Regions from separate parts of the Bradyrhizobium sp. 153 genome, predicted to be linked through region 2. Evidence: riboswitches for the same ligand, from Rfam matches in the RefSeq annotation. Region 2 holds a riboswitch; the other holds the start of a gene.
The links. Region 2 has a riboswitch for cobalamin ahead of IVA91_RS02860 (energy-coupling factor ABC transporter permease). Riboswitches for the same ligand answer to the same signal wherever they lie in the genome.

Region 1 (7,119 bases), on a different contig from region 2:
CACACCTGCGGCCCCGTTCGATCAGTATTTGGAGGGCAATACACATGCTCTCGATGATCAGCAGAAGTCAGGGTTGGCGCTGTTTATGGAAAAGGGATGCTCCTCTTGCCACAATGGAATCAATGTCGGTGGACAGGCCTACTTCCAGTTCGGCGTGATGAAGAAGCCGGACGCAACCCTGCTTCCGCAAGCCGATAAGGGCCGATTCGCGGTCACCAAGGCGGTCGGCGACGAATATGTCTTCCGCGCGGCGCCGTTGCGGAACGTTGCTTTGCGAGCCCCTTACTTCCATTCGGGCCAGGTTTGGAGCCTGAAGCAAGCTGTTGCCCTGATGAGTGAAATCCAGCTCGGCGCCAAGCTTAGCGACGGGGAAGAAAACGACATTGTGGCGTTTCTGAATTCGCTTACCGGGCGGCTACCTAAGATCGAGTATCCAATACTACCCACCCGTACGAACACGACGCCAAAGCCTTCAATAGACAGGTAGGATTAACAGCACCGGCCTCATGTCTTGCCGAATGAGAACAGATGCGGCGCAAGAACCCGGCGTCCCGCAATGACGTTAAAATGAATGATCCCGTGGTGTCACTCATAACCAAGCGATCGGGTAGGAGGAAGCCTCGCGGCCTCCCCCTCCCACACCACCGTACGTACGGACCCGTATACGGCGGTTCGTCAAGCACGATTGACATGGCGGTGCAGTCCAATGAGGAACAGCAGAGAGGTGCACGAAGAAGGCGGTGCGATAAGCATCGTTCATGTGGCTGGCCCCGGCATTCCACCATGGGCCGCGGCCGTTGAAGGTCGACCGCCATGCCCACCCCGGATCGAGCCCACGTTGCATCAAGCGCTTGGCACGTGTCCGTGGTCGCTTCCACGGGCGCCAAAGGCCGGCCTTGGGGTCGGACGAATAGTCTCCGCCAGCGTTGCGGTGCCGGCTTGCGAACGCGTCCCTCAGCGCCATCAAAAGGCGGTGAGCAAGAGAGCGCGCGATTCGCTGTCCACGCCGCGGATGCCCTTGGTCAGCAAGAGGCGGTCCACGATGGGCCCGAGCAGCTTCTCTAATTGTTTGGCCGGCCCTCTCCCACATCTCCGTTACGGCCGTCCAGTGAGCTTCCTGCTCGTCGTGACTCTCAGTGTCCGGCGTCCAGCCGACACCGGGCGCGTGAACCATGGCGACACTCCGGGCGCGGCTCTCGCTGTCCGCCCAGACGCTAGAGTTCGCCTGCTAAGGCTGTCGCTTGGCGGTGGGTCGGATGCATGGGAGCGTCATCGCGGACGGCCTGCCAAACACCCTCTAGATTGGCCACGGCGACTCCATGCGCGACTTCGCTTCGGGGGGCTCTGTCCGGGGTGCGGAGGGGAAATCGAACGGCCTGCGCTCTCGCTAGGCGTCACAAAAACGAAATCATCACCGAGCGGAATAGCCAGCTGAATGCCCGCAGGAAAGCGAGACCCGTCCGGCGCATCGGCCGAACAACCCTGAACAGCAATGTTACACCCCATTGTTACACAGTCGGAGCCAGCGCAACACTCTGAAAGAGCATAACTTCTTTGAATTGCTGCACATCAAGAAGTTGATGATGCCCAGGAAGGACTCTGACCTCCAAGTCATCGAACGGACAGCACTCCGGCCGAACGCGCCAGTCACGGCGGTCCGCGCCATGCCTGGCGCACCAAAAAAACCGGCCTCCTCCGGAGGCCGGGCGAAAGTCACGCAGGAAGGACGCTGCTTTGCGCATCGCACCAGCTTTCGCCGGTAGGGAGGACTTACCGGCGATCGATTTTCGGCGAGGGCATTCGCCGTCAAACAAGGAGGAACGGATATCACTCCGCGTGAAATCTGGAGCCGTTTGCCTTCCGCCCCTGTCGGAAACTTCACGACTTTCCACCACTCGCCCGCTGTCCGGTTGGGACGGCAGTGCCTTGATCGAGCTGGGATCCTGCGCGCAACCGGTTTGGCTGCCGTGCCCTGAAACACAAGCGGCAGTTTGCCGTCGCGCAGCAGCATTTGGCACGTCCCCAAAACCAACAACGCTCGATTACCTCTCCCGAAGGGCGTGCCAGGGCGTGAATTTCGTATGACGTTCCGTAAGGACCGTAAAATAGATTGTTGTGATGGGACGCACACGCGATGGATAAATGAAAAATAGCGCTGTGCTTCGCGTCGGGCGATAATGTTCGGAATATGTGACCTGATCGGGCATCGCCGGCATGCTGTCCGCCGTCGGATCGAGAACCGAGCTTGTCGCCGGCTGTATGCGACGGCCTCCGCCGGCGCCGGCCGGCATTCCCAGGCACTGGGAACTTTGGGAGCTCGCAAGGACATCGTAAGCCCCCAAAGCGCGTGCATCTTATTCACAAACGCGTTGGCGAAACGCTCCGCACCATCATGGCTCAGCCCGCAACTCGCGTGCGGCGGCCACCATATTGACGAGCGCGGGACGCACCTCCTCCCAGCTTCGAGTTTTCAGTCCGCAGTCGGGATTGATCCAGAGCTGCCGATCGGAAACTCGCTGCCGCGCCAACACAATCAGCTGCTTGATTTCCGCCGCTGCGGGAATGCGCGGTGAATGAATGTCATAGACGCCGGGCCCGATCTCATTGGGATATTTGTAGCTCTTGAAGGCCTCGAGCAATTCCATCTTAGAACGGGACGTCTCGATTGAAATGACGTCAGCATCCATTGCTGCGATCGCATCGATGATTTCGTTGAACTCGGAATAGCACATGTGGGTATGGATCTGAGTTCCGTCGGCGACAGCGGACGAGCAAACGCGGAAGCTGTCCACTGCCCAATCGAGATAGTTCCTCCACTGCGATTTGCGTAGCGGCAATCCCTCCCGCAACGCAGCCTCGTCGATCTGGATCATGGTCGCTCCAGCCGCCTCAAGATCGATCACCTCATCTCGGATCGCAAGAGCGATCTGACGGCATGTCTCGCTCCGCGAGATGTCGTCGCGGACAAACGACCAGTTCAGGATCGTCACCGGTCCGGTCAGCATAGCCTTGACGGGTTTCTTGGTCAGAGACTGCGCGAAGCGCCACCATTCAACGGTCATCGGCTTCGGCCGGGAGACATCTCCGAACAGGATAGGCGGACGAACGTACCGCGACCCATAAGACTGAACCCAGCCGTGCTTGGTGAAAGCGAATCCCAACAGCTGCTCGGCAAAGTATTGAACCATGTCATTGCGCTCGAACTCACCGTGTACGAGCACGTCCAGGCCGATATCTTCCTGCCACTGCACGGTACGGGCTGTCTCCGCTTTCAGAAGCTGCTCGTACTGCGCGTCATTCAGCGCTCCCCGCGCATGAGCCGCACGCGCATTCCGGACGTCGACCGTTTGCGGGAAGGACCCGATGGTTGTCGTTGGAAACATCGGCAATGCGAACGCGACCCGCTGGACGTCGGCACGCTGGGTGAACGCACTGCGACGGCGACGCATGCTATCGTCGATCGCGGCCATTCGTCCGGCGACATTCGCATTGTGGATCTCGGGCGATGTTTCGCGGGTCACGGCTGCGTCCTCGGAAAGCGCAAGTTCATCGGCCACCTCGGCAGCATGGCCGGCCAGCGCTTTGCCCAATATCGAAAGTTCCTTGAACTTCTGAACTGAGAACGCCAGCCACGTCTTCAGATTGGGATCGAGATCGGTCTCTAGCTCAATGTCGATCGGAACATGAAGCAGCGAGCAGGAAGGAGCAATCTGAACACGGTCCCTGCACAGCTTTTTGACCAAAGGGGCAAGTTGGTCGAGCAGCGCCGCAAGATTGGAGCGCCAGACGTTGCGACCATCAACCACGCCTAGCGAGACCACGAGATCTCTGCGGGCTGTGGCGACAATTGCGTCCAACTGGTCGGGTGCCCGAATCAGATCGACATGAAGCCCGGCAACGGGCAAGGCAAGGGCTGTTTCAAGATTGTCGCCGATAGCGCCGAAATAAGTGGCCAGCATGATTTTAAGGGCCGGCACAACCTTTGCGAAATGAGCATAGGCCCGGCGGACAGCCGCCCGCGACGCTTCGTCGATGTCCATCACCAGGCATGGCTCGTCGAGCTGAACCCATTCAGCACCGCACGAGGCTAGTTCGCGGAGCACATCGACATAGACTGGGAGGAGCCTATCAAGCAGCGACAGCGGATTGAATGCGGGATTTGCGCTTTTGCCGAGCTTCAGGAAAGTGACTGGGCCAACTAGGACGGGGCGCGTTTGGTAGCCGAGGCTTTTTGCCTCCTCATATTCCTCGATCGGCTTTCGAGAGGAATACTTAAAGATCTGATCCTGGTGAAATTCCGGCACCATGTAGTGGTAGTTGGTATCGAACCACTTCGTCATTTCCTGTGCGGCTACGCCTGGCCCATGCTGAGTGTGATCACCGTCCTGAGCGCCACGTGCCATGGCGAAGTAGGTCTTGAGCGACACAGGACCTTCGGTCCAGCCGTAGACGTCGGGAATGGCTCCGACCATTACGCTGGTATCGAGCACCTGGTCGTAGAGCGAGAAGTCATTCGAAGGAATGACCGTCACACCGCAGGATTTCTGCCGTGCCCAATTAGCGGCACGAAGTCCACTCCCCGCCTCGAGGAGCTCGGCTTCGCTGGAGTTTCCCGCCCAGTAGCTCTCGAGCGCGAACTTGAGTTCGCGTCGTGGGCCGATGCGTGACGTCCCCAATGTGGCAACGGGAAGCGCAAGAATAGACATAGATCAGACCCCATAATTGGGGCAAAGGCCATGGCGGACGCATGCAGCGAATATCGCGTGAGCGACAGCTGCTTGGCGCACACCGGGACACCCCGCCCGTGGACGATATATTGTCGAGGCAGGTCTCCTGGCTCGCGGGTCGTCGCTGCTGTCCGGCCTTCCCGAAGCCGCATGGCTTCAGTGACTTCGTTGGACAGCGGCTCGCCGCTTACAGTTGCGGGGGCAGCGCCGGCATTGCACCGGCTTCCCTCTTAGCTCCGGATCAAACGAAATCCGAAGACCACGACGGCTGGCATTAGACGCACGAGGATCGATCCGTCAACCTACTAAGTGTTGCCGCGATATTGCCCAAGCGATTGCCAGCTGTACCAGGTAGGGCACAACGGTCTTACTCCCGGCCTGGTAAAAACGCGTGGATCTGTGAAGCCTCCGCTTATGAATGCGTTCGCTCAACACCCTCTTGGCGTTGTCGTGAGCTAACGCGAGCAGAACGAACGCGCTGGGCGCTTCGACATCTGCGTGATCGCGACAAGCCTGGTCTTTTCCGTCAGCAGCTTCTCGAACTCGCCCGTGAGGAAGTTGCGATCATGCTCGGCCGACATCCGCTTGAACACAGCGCCATGAGGCTCCTTAGGAATTGCCAAGGCCGGGATTGCTCCATGATCGCACGGATGATCAGGTCGGACTGCCTGTGTTCGGCGGACCCCGCGACGAGCCGCGAGCTCGATCGCCTCCGTGGCGTTGGTCAAGATGATCTCCTCGGTGCGCCAAGCACTTACGTGCTGAGCGACTTTGGCGCGCCTTCGTTGTTTCCGTCGCCGCTGGCGAGTAGTGCAGCCTGGACGTTGGCCTGCGCAACATCGCAGGAACAGTTCCGGACCTCAGGATGCACGCTGACTTGCGAAACTGGAGTAAGCGGCGAGAGCGGGGGCGGCGGGGATCCTGCTATGACCCTAGGCTCATGCACGCGTGCATGGTGACCACGGCCAAGCGGATGCCGAGCTTCTCGCACGTCTTCAGGATCTCCGGACCGATCTCGTCGCATCGAGACCGTCTCTTCGGCTTCGAAGTGACGTAGCTTTAGATATCCTGCAGAGCCCTTCGAGGGCTTCTCGGAGTCGATCGGCGCCTTAAGGTCATAACGATGTTGATCGACCTCGATCCGCCCCACGCGGTCGGCGGCCGCCACAAGCGCGACATCTACTACTTCGTTCGCGAAATCGAGCGGTGAAGCCTTCTGGACGCGGGCTGCTTATGCTGTCTTAGACGGGACACAGGTGTCAGGCACCGGACAGACCACCGCACATTGCGGCGTGTCGGAATGGCCCTCGCACTCCGTGCACTTTTTGACATCGATAACGTAAATGTCGCGCTTGAGGCTGATCGCCGCGTTGGGACACTCGAACTCACATGCCCCACAAACGGTGCATTGCGAAGCGACGATCTTGTAAGCCATGCCTTCCGACTCCTTAGGCGAGCGATGCCATTGGCGATCCCTTTCAAATGCCGTGCCAAGGACAGACGCGCTAAATGATGGGCAATTTGCCCCAAGGTGCTGTCCCGGGTCTGAGACCATGCTACATCTGCGACAGCAACGGGCCACTCAATTTCAAGCTATGCGAGCCCTCAGGCCCTACTCCGAGAGCCAGTCGCGACTCGACCGCTGGGAGCTTCCGTCGTTTGTCTGGCATGGCAGCGCGGGGCCAAGCGACGCTCGACGATTCCGAAACCGGCGGCGCGACTAAAAGCCGCGAGCCGACGCACGTCTACGCCGGATCTCGGCAAACCTCCGGTCACACACCCTGACTGGAGGTTTTGTGCAAGCCTCGCTCACGGCTGCAACGTTAACTCCGCTTTAATTGCAGTCAGCCGCATGCCTGGTGCCGAGTAGGCATGGCGGCGCGGGCGAGCGCTGGTACGCTTTGCCTGGCTCTGCTCAGCCACTCCTCATGCAACTATTTTGGACGAAGTGGAACAGGGCTGAAAGATGACTGTGCAAATTGCTTCAGCGGCATGGCCTTTCCGAACAGATGGCCCTGCGCAAGGTCGAAGCCGAGTTCGGTCACAGCGATCAGGTCGGCGTGGCTCTCCACACCTGCGGCGACGGTGCGCACGCTGTACTCTTTGGCTAGATCGACGATATGGCGGCACACCGTTCGCTTCAGGGGTCCATTTCCGCAACCGGCGACGTACCGCCGGTCCACTTTTAATTTCATGAACGGGAATTTTTCCATCCCCATCAGCTGCGGCCAATTGGCGCCGACATTGTCGATTGCAAGGCCAATGTTGTGAAAGCGAACCTCACGCGCGACCTCAATCAGGAGATCTAGGTTCTGGATCGCTTCCTCGCTATCGATTTCAATCGTCAAGCCGCCGAAAGCGGGGTGCGACGGCATGCGCTGACAGAGATCGC
Region 2 (7,119 bases):
GGCCGCGTCGATTCCGGTGCCGCTGCCCGCGATTTCCTCGGCGCTGATGCCGAGCAGACTCGCCGCAATGGCCGCCGAGACCGTGGTGTTGCCAATGCCCATCTCGCCGAAGATCACCAGATCAGGCCGGCCGACTTCCGCGCGCGCAACCGCGCGCTGGCCGGCCGCGAAGGCGAATGCCAGTTCCGCCGGCTCAAGTGCAGCTTCCTCGCTGAAATCGCGCGTGCCGCTCCGCGGCTTGTCGGTGACGACGCCCGCCATCTGTTCCTGCGCCAGCGTGCCGGCGTCGACCACCTCCAGGCTGGAGCCAAGCTCACGCGCCAGCACTGAGATCGCGGCGCCACCGGACGCAAAATTCGCCATCATTGCGATGGTCACAGCTTGAGGATAGGCCGACACACCCTGCGCAACGATGCCGTGATCGCCGGCGAAGACGATGATCGGCACGCGCGCGGCGCGAGGAGATTCCGTCGCTTGCAGGCCCGCAAGCTCGATCGCCAGTTGCTCAAGCCGGCCGAGCGCGCCGGTCGGTTTTGTCAACTGCGTCTGCCGCGCGATCGCTGCCTCGCGGTGCATCGCGGAGATTTCGGGACACTCTTGGTAGACCCATTCGGGGAGCATGCAGCCTCGCTTAACGCGTGCGCTTGAGAATGTAGCTGTCCATGATCCAGCCATGCCGCTCGCGCGCTTCCTGCCGAAGTGCGACGATGCGCGGGCCGACTTCGGCCAACGCGCCGGACATGACGATCTGGTTGGGCATGCCGAGATAGGCACCCCACCAGATCTGCAGACTTTCCGGAGCGAGCGACTCGAACGCCGTGCCGCCGTCGAGCATCACCGCGATGGTATCGACTCCTTGTGGCCAGCCGCCTTCGCGCAAGCGCCGCCCCGTCGTGACCAGGAATGGCTCACCGATGTCGTTGAGCGGCAGCGCATGCGCGGCGCACAGCGCCTGGATCGAAGTAATGCCGGGCACGACCTCGATCGTCGGTAACGGATCGAGCCGCCGCGCAATGCGGAGCGAGGAATCGTACAGCGAAGGATCGCCCCAGATCAGCAGCGCGACCTTGCCCTCGCCGTCGAGATGATTTGCGATGGTTTGCGACCAGGTTGCCGCCACCGCATCGTGCCAATCGTCCACGCCCTTTTGGTAGTCCGCCTCAGTCGTGTCCCGCACTGGCAAGTCGAACTCGGCGATGCGCGTGCTCGCGCTGGTGAGCACGTCCGCGCAGATCGTCCGCCTGAGATCCGCCAGATCGGATTTCGCCGGCCCCTTGCGCGGGATCAGGACGATGTCGGCAGCGTTGATGGCACGGGCCGCGGCGCGCGTGAGCTGCCCGGGATCGCCGCAACCGATGCCTATCAGGGAAAGCGTGAGCATCGCGAGCGCGAAGGGCGGCCGCACCGGCCGCCCTTCGCTTGTCTCTCAAGCGCCGTTATGCAGGCGCGGCGTGACGAGGCCGGGCGCAGTGACACCGCGCAGCGACTTCGCCAGCGCCAGCACCGCGAGATCGGCGAGCGGTTCGATCACGATGACCAGCGCATAGGATGCCGCAAACGCCGCGATGTTGGCGAGGTTGGTCGCGCCGAAGCCGGAGCCATAGAGCGCCCAGAACGCCACCCAGGCGACGATGCCGGACTGATAGGCGGTCGAGAGCGCCAGCGCCTGACGGTATTGCAGATCGACGTAAGCCGTGTTGCGCGGAATGATCCGCGTGGCCAACGCCTGAATCGCGAACAGCGGCACCAGGAGCGTGGTGATGTTCATGCCGTATTGCGGCAGGTCGGTCGGCACGAAGAAGACGCCCTGGAGCAGCAGGCCGAACGCAAGGCCGAAGGCGGCGGGCGCAGCACCGAACAGCAGGAACAGCGTCGAGCCGAGGATGAAGTGCACCTCGGAGACGCCGACGGGGAAGTGCGGCAGCACCTGGAAGAAGCTGAAGACGAGGCCGGTGGTGGCGAGCGTGCGCGTCGCGAACGAGCCGATGCCCTGCTCGCGCACGGTGTCGACCGCGAGCTTCAAGGCAACGCCGCCTGCGGCGATGCCGGTTGCGTAACTCAACACGAGCTTGGCGCCCGTCACGATTCCGGGTTCGATATGCATGGCTCAGATCCTTCCTGCCGTCACACCCGACGGCCTTGGCCTCAAAACGTGCAGGGCCGGTCTCCTGGCTCGCGGTTCACTGGGGTTCTCCGGCCTTCCCGAGCCTTGCGGCCCAGTGGCTGATCGGAGCCCCTCACCGCTTACAGTCGCGGGGGCGGCTGGGGATTTGGGCGCCGCAACTGGGTCCGCCCGCCCCCATTCCCGATTATGCTCCGGCGCTTTGCGCCGCGTCGAGCACCATGCCTCTCCTGTGTGCCCCTTTCGCGAGCCGGGCGTCAAGGGGCGAACGGCGGCCGCGGCCATCATGACAGATCGTCTCCTGCCAGCGCCCCGAACAGGATGACGGCGGCGGTGGAAGCGGCGCCGCCGCGCGCAAGCTGCTCGGCAAGCTCGACAATGGTGGTGCGGACCAGCCGCTCGTCGGAACGGCCAAGAGATTCCGCAAACAGCGCCGGCGTATTTGCGGCCAGGCCATGCTCGATCAATTTTGCGGCAAGGGCCGGAAAGGTGCGCCGGCCCATATAAACCACGGTGGTTGCCTCCGGATCTGCCAGCGCCACCCAATTCAGGTTTTGCGGCAGTTCGCCGGTGACGTCAGCCCCGGTCACGAACTGCACCCGCCGCGAGGTGTGGCGCCGGGTCAGGGGGATGCCGGCTTGCGCGGCGGCGACGCAGGCGGATGTGACGCCGGGAATGATCTCGTAGCCGATGCCGGCCTCGCGCAGCGTCTCGAGCTCCTCCTCGAGCCGGCCGAAAATGCCGGCGTCGCCAGACTTCAGCCGCACCACGCGCGCGCCAGTTGCGGCGTAGTCAACCAAAAGGCGGTTGACGTGGTGCTGCTTGGTGGAGGGCCGCCCTGCCCGTTTGCCCACCGCGACGAGATTGGCGCCGGGACGGGCGAGATCGAGGATCGCGCCGGAGGCAAGATCATCATAGAGCACGACGTCGGCCTCGCGCAGCCGTGCAGTCCCCTTCACCGTGAGGAGTTCTGGGTCGCCGGGGCCGGCGGAGACGAAACTGACAAAACCGCTCACCGGTCCTCCGCAATCAGATGGAAGAACGTGCCGGTGGCTTGGCCCCGCCGCGAGCCGGTCTCGGCAATGACCGCGCCGGTTGCATCGTGGACCACGGCCAGCGGCGTGTCGGGCTGGGCGATGATCGTCGAATAATGGAACTCGTGGCCGCGCAGGCGTGCGCCTGCCCGGTGCCCCGGCATCGGCGTGTCCAGTTCGGCGAGACGATAGCCCAGATGCATGCGGCGCTTGGCAAAGCTGGTCTCCAGGCCGAGCAGCCCCGCCATCTCATGGCGCACGCCATCGGCATCGGTCAAAGCAGTTCCTAGCACCATATAGCCTCCGCATTCGCCGTGGACCGGCCGTGTCTCGGCGAAGGACCGCACGCCGCTGCGAAAGCGTGCGTTGGCCGCGATCTTGCCGGCATGAAGCTCGGGATAGCCGCCGGGCAGCCAGCAGACATCGGCGCTCGCGTCGGGCGATTCGTCGGCCAGCGGCGAGAACGGCACGATCTCGGCGCCGGCCGCGCGCCAGGCCTCCAGCATGTGCGGATAGACGAAGGAGAACGCCGCATCGCGGGCGAGCGCAATGCGCTGCCCGGGCGGCGTGACGTTCAAATCATTGCTCGCTGCCTGCGGCGACCAATTGGCGGCCGCCCGCAGCACCGCATCGAGATCGACATGCTCGGCAACGAAGCGCGCGGCCTCGTCGATCAGCTTGCCGATCCCGGTCTGCTCCTCGGCCTGCACCAGGCCGAGATGCCGCTTTGGCAGGCTAATCTCGGCATGGCGTGGCAATACGCCGAACACGGCGATGCCGGCGTCTCTCAGCGCGCGACGCACGAGATCTTCGTGGCGTGGGCTGGCGACACGATTGAGCACGACGCCGGCAAGGCGCACGCCAGGGCGGTAGTCGCGAAGGCCCGCGGCAATCGCTGCCGCGGTCTGCGCTTGGCCAGAGGGATCGATCACCAGCAGCACGGGCCAGCCCAGCATCTCGGCGATGTCTGCGGTGGCGCCGGTGCCGGAGACGCCGCGCGCGGCGACGCCGTCGAACAGGCCCATCGAGCCCTCCGCGAGCACGACGTCGGCATCCGCGCCGCGGCTGACGAGATGCGCGATCGCCCCGCGATCCATTGCCCAGCTATCGATATTGACGGAGGCCCGTCCCGTCGCCGCAGCGTGAAAGGCGGGATCGATATAGTCGGGCCCGCTCTTGAAGCACTGCACGTTCAAGCCGCGATTGCGCCAAGCGCGGGCGAGCGCCAGCGTCAGCGTGGTCTTGCCGACGCCTGAGGCCGGTGCGGAGATGACGAGACCTGCCGCCATCAGGGCGCCTCCGGGAAGCGGGGCTCGGCGCCAACCGGCCGATAGCGGCGATCATAGTCGGCGGCATAGAGGCGGCTCTCGTCAAAATCCGTGGCATTCAGCGTCCTGCCGACCAGGACCAGCCCGGTGCGCTCCATCTCGCTGCCTACAGCCGCATCGAGCGTTGCCAGTGTGGCGCGCACGATGCGCTGGTCCGGCCAGCTCGCGCGCCAGACGATCGCGACCGGGCAGTCTGCGCCGTAATGCGGCGTCAGCTCGGCGATGAGCTTGTCGAGCAGGTGGATCGACAGGTGGATCGCGAGCACCGCGCCGGTCGCGGCGAATGCGGCAAGCTTCTCGCCCTCGGGCATGGCGCTGGCCCGGCCCGGCGTGCGCGTCAGCACCACGGTCTGGGCAAGGCCCGGTAGCGTCAGCTCGGCCTCCAGCGCAGCGGCAGCAGCCGAGAAGGACGGCACGCCCGGCGTGACCGAATAGGGGATGCCGAGCGCGCGCAGGCGGCGGAGCTGCTCGCCCATCGCCGACCAGATCGAGAGATCGCCGGAATGCAGACGGGCGACGTCTTTGCCGCCCGCATGCGCGGCGGCGATCTCGGCGATGATCTCGTCGAGCGACAGCGGCGCGGTGTTGACGATCCGCGCGCCCGGCGGGCAATGCGCCAGCACACCCTCCGGCACAAGCGAGCCGGCATAGAGACACAGCGGAGAGGCGGCGATCAGGTCGCGGCCGCGCAACGTCAGCAAATCGGGCGCGCCCGGGCCGGCCCCGATGAAATGCACGGTCATAAGCCGTCTCCTTCCGCAATCGCGGCGGTCGCGGTGCGATCCTGCGAGACAACGCGTGTCGCAATCAGCCGCGCGCGAGGGCCGGCCACTGCGAGCGCCGCGGCTTCGGCAACCGATCCCGTGCCGAACTTTTCCGCGATGAACTCCGATTGCGTCGGCGTGTCGATGCCCGCGAGCATGTGCACCGGAACCGCCTTGATCGGCACGCCGCATTCACGCGCGAGCTGCTTCAGCGCTTCGGCCTCGGCCTTGTCGCTGACGGTCGCCACTGCCGCAAGGCCTTCGGGACCGCCGGCCGCCAGCAGCGCCTCGCGCAGTGAAGCCAGCGTCACGTCGTTCTTGAATCCGAGCCCGGCAACTTTCATCGGACCACACTCCATTGCACCACCGGCCGCGCCGCTTCCCAGGAGCGGTAGCGACCGAGTGGACTTGCATGCGCGATCTCGACGCGCATCAGCTCGCCGCCGTGGCGCTGATGCAGCTCGCCGAGCAGCGCCTCTGTCTCCAGCGTCACCGCATGCGCGACGAGCCGCGCCCCAGGCGCCAGCCGCGACCAGATGGCGTCAAACATCGCGCCATCGAGGCCGCCGCCGACGAAGACAGCGTCCGGCGCGTCCAGCGCTGTCACAGCATCGGGTGCTTCGCCCGCGATGACCTTGATCCGATGCTCCAGTCCGAACGCGGCCGCGTTGCTGCGGATGTTGGCAGCCCGATCATCACGCGCCTCAATGGCCACCGCCGTTCCGCCGCACAGCGCCCACTCGATCGAGATCGAGCCCGAACCGGCGCCGATGTCCCACAGCGTCCTGCCGGGACACGGCGCCAGCGCCGAGAGCGCAAAGGCGCGCATCGGCCGCTTGGTGATCTGGCCGTCGTGAGCGAAGAGATCGTCCGGCAGGCCCGAACCGCGAGACAGCCCCTGCCCTCCCTTCGTCTCCAGCGCAACCGCAGTGAGATTTCCGGACGAAGCGCGCGTAAAGCTCTCAGCGCGATACTCTCTGACGCTTTCATTCGGCCCGCCAAGCGCGGCGAGAGTCCAGAATGCGGAAGGGCCCCAGCCGCGCTCGGTCAGCCAGTTCGCGAGATCGCCGGCCGCTTTGCCATTACGCACGAGACAGATGATCCGCGCCCCGCGCGCCAGATGCTGCACGAGACGTTCGAATGGCGCAGCGTGAAGTCCAAGACAGATCACGGATTCCAGACGCCAGCCGAGCCGCGCAGCGACGAGCGAGAACGTCGACGGCGCGGAGTGCGCAATCCACTCGCCAGCCTGCAGCTTGTCGGCAAGACTTGCGCCGGCGCCATGCCAGAACGGATCGCCTGAGGCGAGCACCACCGTCGGCCGGCCGCGGCAGCTCAGCACGATATCTGCATCGAACGGCACCGGCCACGGACGGCCGCGGCTGCCAACTTGCGCAAGCGCGAGATGGCGCTCGCCGCCGAAGACGGTTTCTGCCTTGGCAAGCGCCTTTCGGCTTGCTTCGGACAGCCCGGCAAGGCCATCTTCGCCGATACCGATGATGGTCAGCCAGGGATCAGCCATGATGCGCGCCCTCGTTCTGGGCGGAACAGCCGATGCGAGCCTGCTGGCTGCGGCGATCGCGCGCGCGGGCATCAAGGCCGTCTATTCCTATGGCGGTCGCACCCGCGCGCCTGCCGATCAGCCGCTGCCGACCCGCATCGGCGGCTTCGGCGGCGTGGGCAGGCTTGCCGAATACCTTCGTCATGAAGGCATCACGCATGTGGTCGACGCGACCCACCCATTCGCGGCGGAGATGAGCCGCAATGCGGTCGAAGCCTGCGCGGAGACGGGCACGCCATTGATTGCGCTGGAGCGAGCGCCCTGGACCAAAGCGCCTGGCGACAACTGGATCGAGGTCGTCGACGTCAAC

Region 1: it holds a riboswitch for cobalamin, as region 2 does, so the genes downstream of both, metE (5-methyltetrahydropteroyltriglutamate--homocysteine S-methyltransferase) here and IVA91_RS02860 (energy-coupling factor ABC transporter permease) in region 2, are expected to answer to the same signal.

What each region holds. Positions count from the first base shown of each region.
Region 1 is NZ_JADPKH010000073.1:94,861-101,979, forward strand. Features, by position in the region: gene IVA91_RS16550 (cytochrome-c peroxidase) at 1-487, shown strand, start outside; gene metE (5-methyltetrahydropteroyltriglutamate--homocysteine S-methyltransferase) at 2,391-4,706, opposite strand; cobalamin riboswitch at 4,806-5,006, opposite strand; gene IVA91_RS16560 (aminotransferase class V-fold PLP-dependent enzyme) at 5,183-5,578, opposite strand; gene IVA91_RS16565 (4Fe-4S binding protein) at 5,959-6,162, opposite strand; gene IVA91_RS16570 (EAL domain-containing response regulator) at 6,662-7,119, opposite strand, start outside.
Region 2 is NZ_JADPKH010000015.1:82,870-89,988, forward strand. Features, by position in the region: gene cobT (nicotinate-nucleotide--dimethylbenzimidazole phosphoribosyltransferase) at 1-621, opposite strand, end outside; gene cobF (precorrin-6A synthase (deacetylating)) at 632-1,381, opposite strand; gene IVA91_RS02860 (energy-coupling factor ABC transporter permease) at 1,427-2,104, opposite strand; cobalamin riboswitch at 2,141-2,361, opposite strand; gene cobA (uroporphyrinogen-III C-methyltransferase) at 2,407-3,138, opposite strand; gene IVA91_RS02870 (cobyrinate a,c-diamide synthase) at 3,135-4,445, opposite strand; gene cobM (precorrin-4 C(11)-methyltransferase) at 4,445-5,227, opposite strand; gene IVA91_RS02880 (cobalamin biosynthesis protein) at 5,224-5,592, opposite strand; gene cbiE (precorrin-6y C5,15-methyltransferase (decarboxylating) subunit CbiE) at 5,589-6,770, opposite strand; gene IVA91_RS02890 (cobalt-precorrin-6A reductase) at 6,769-7,119, shown strand, end outside.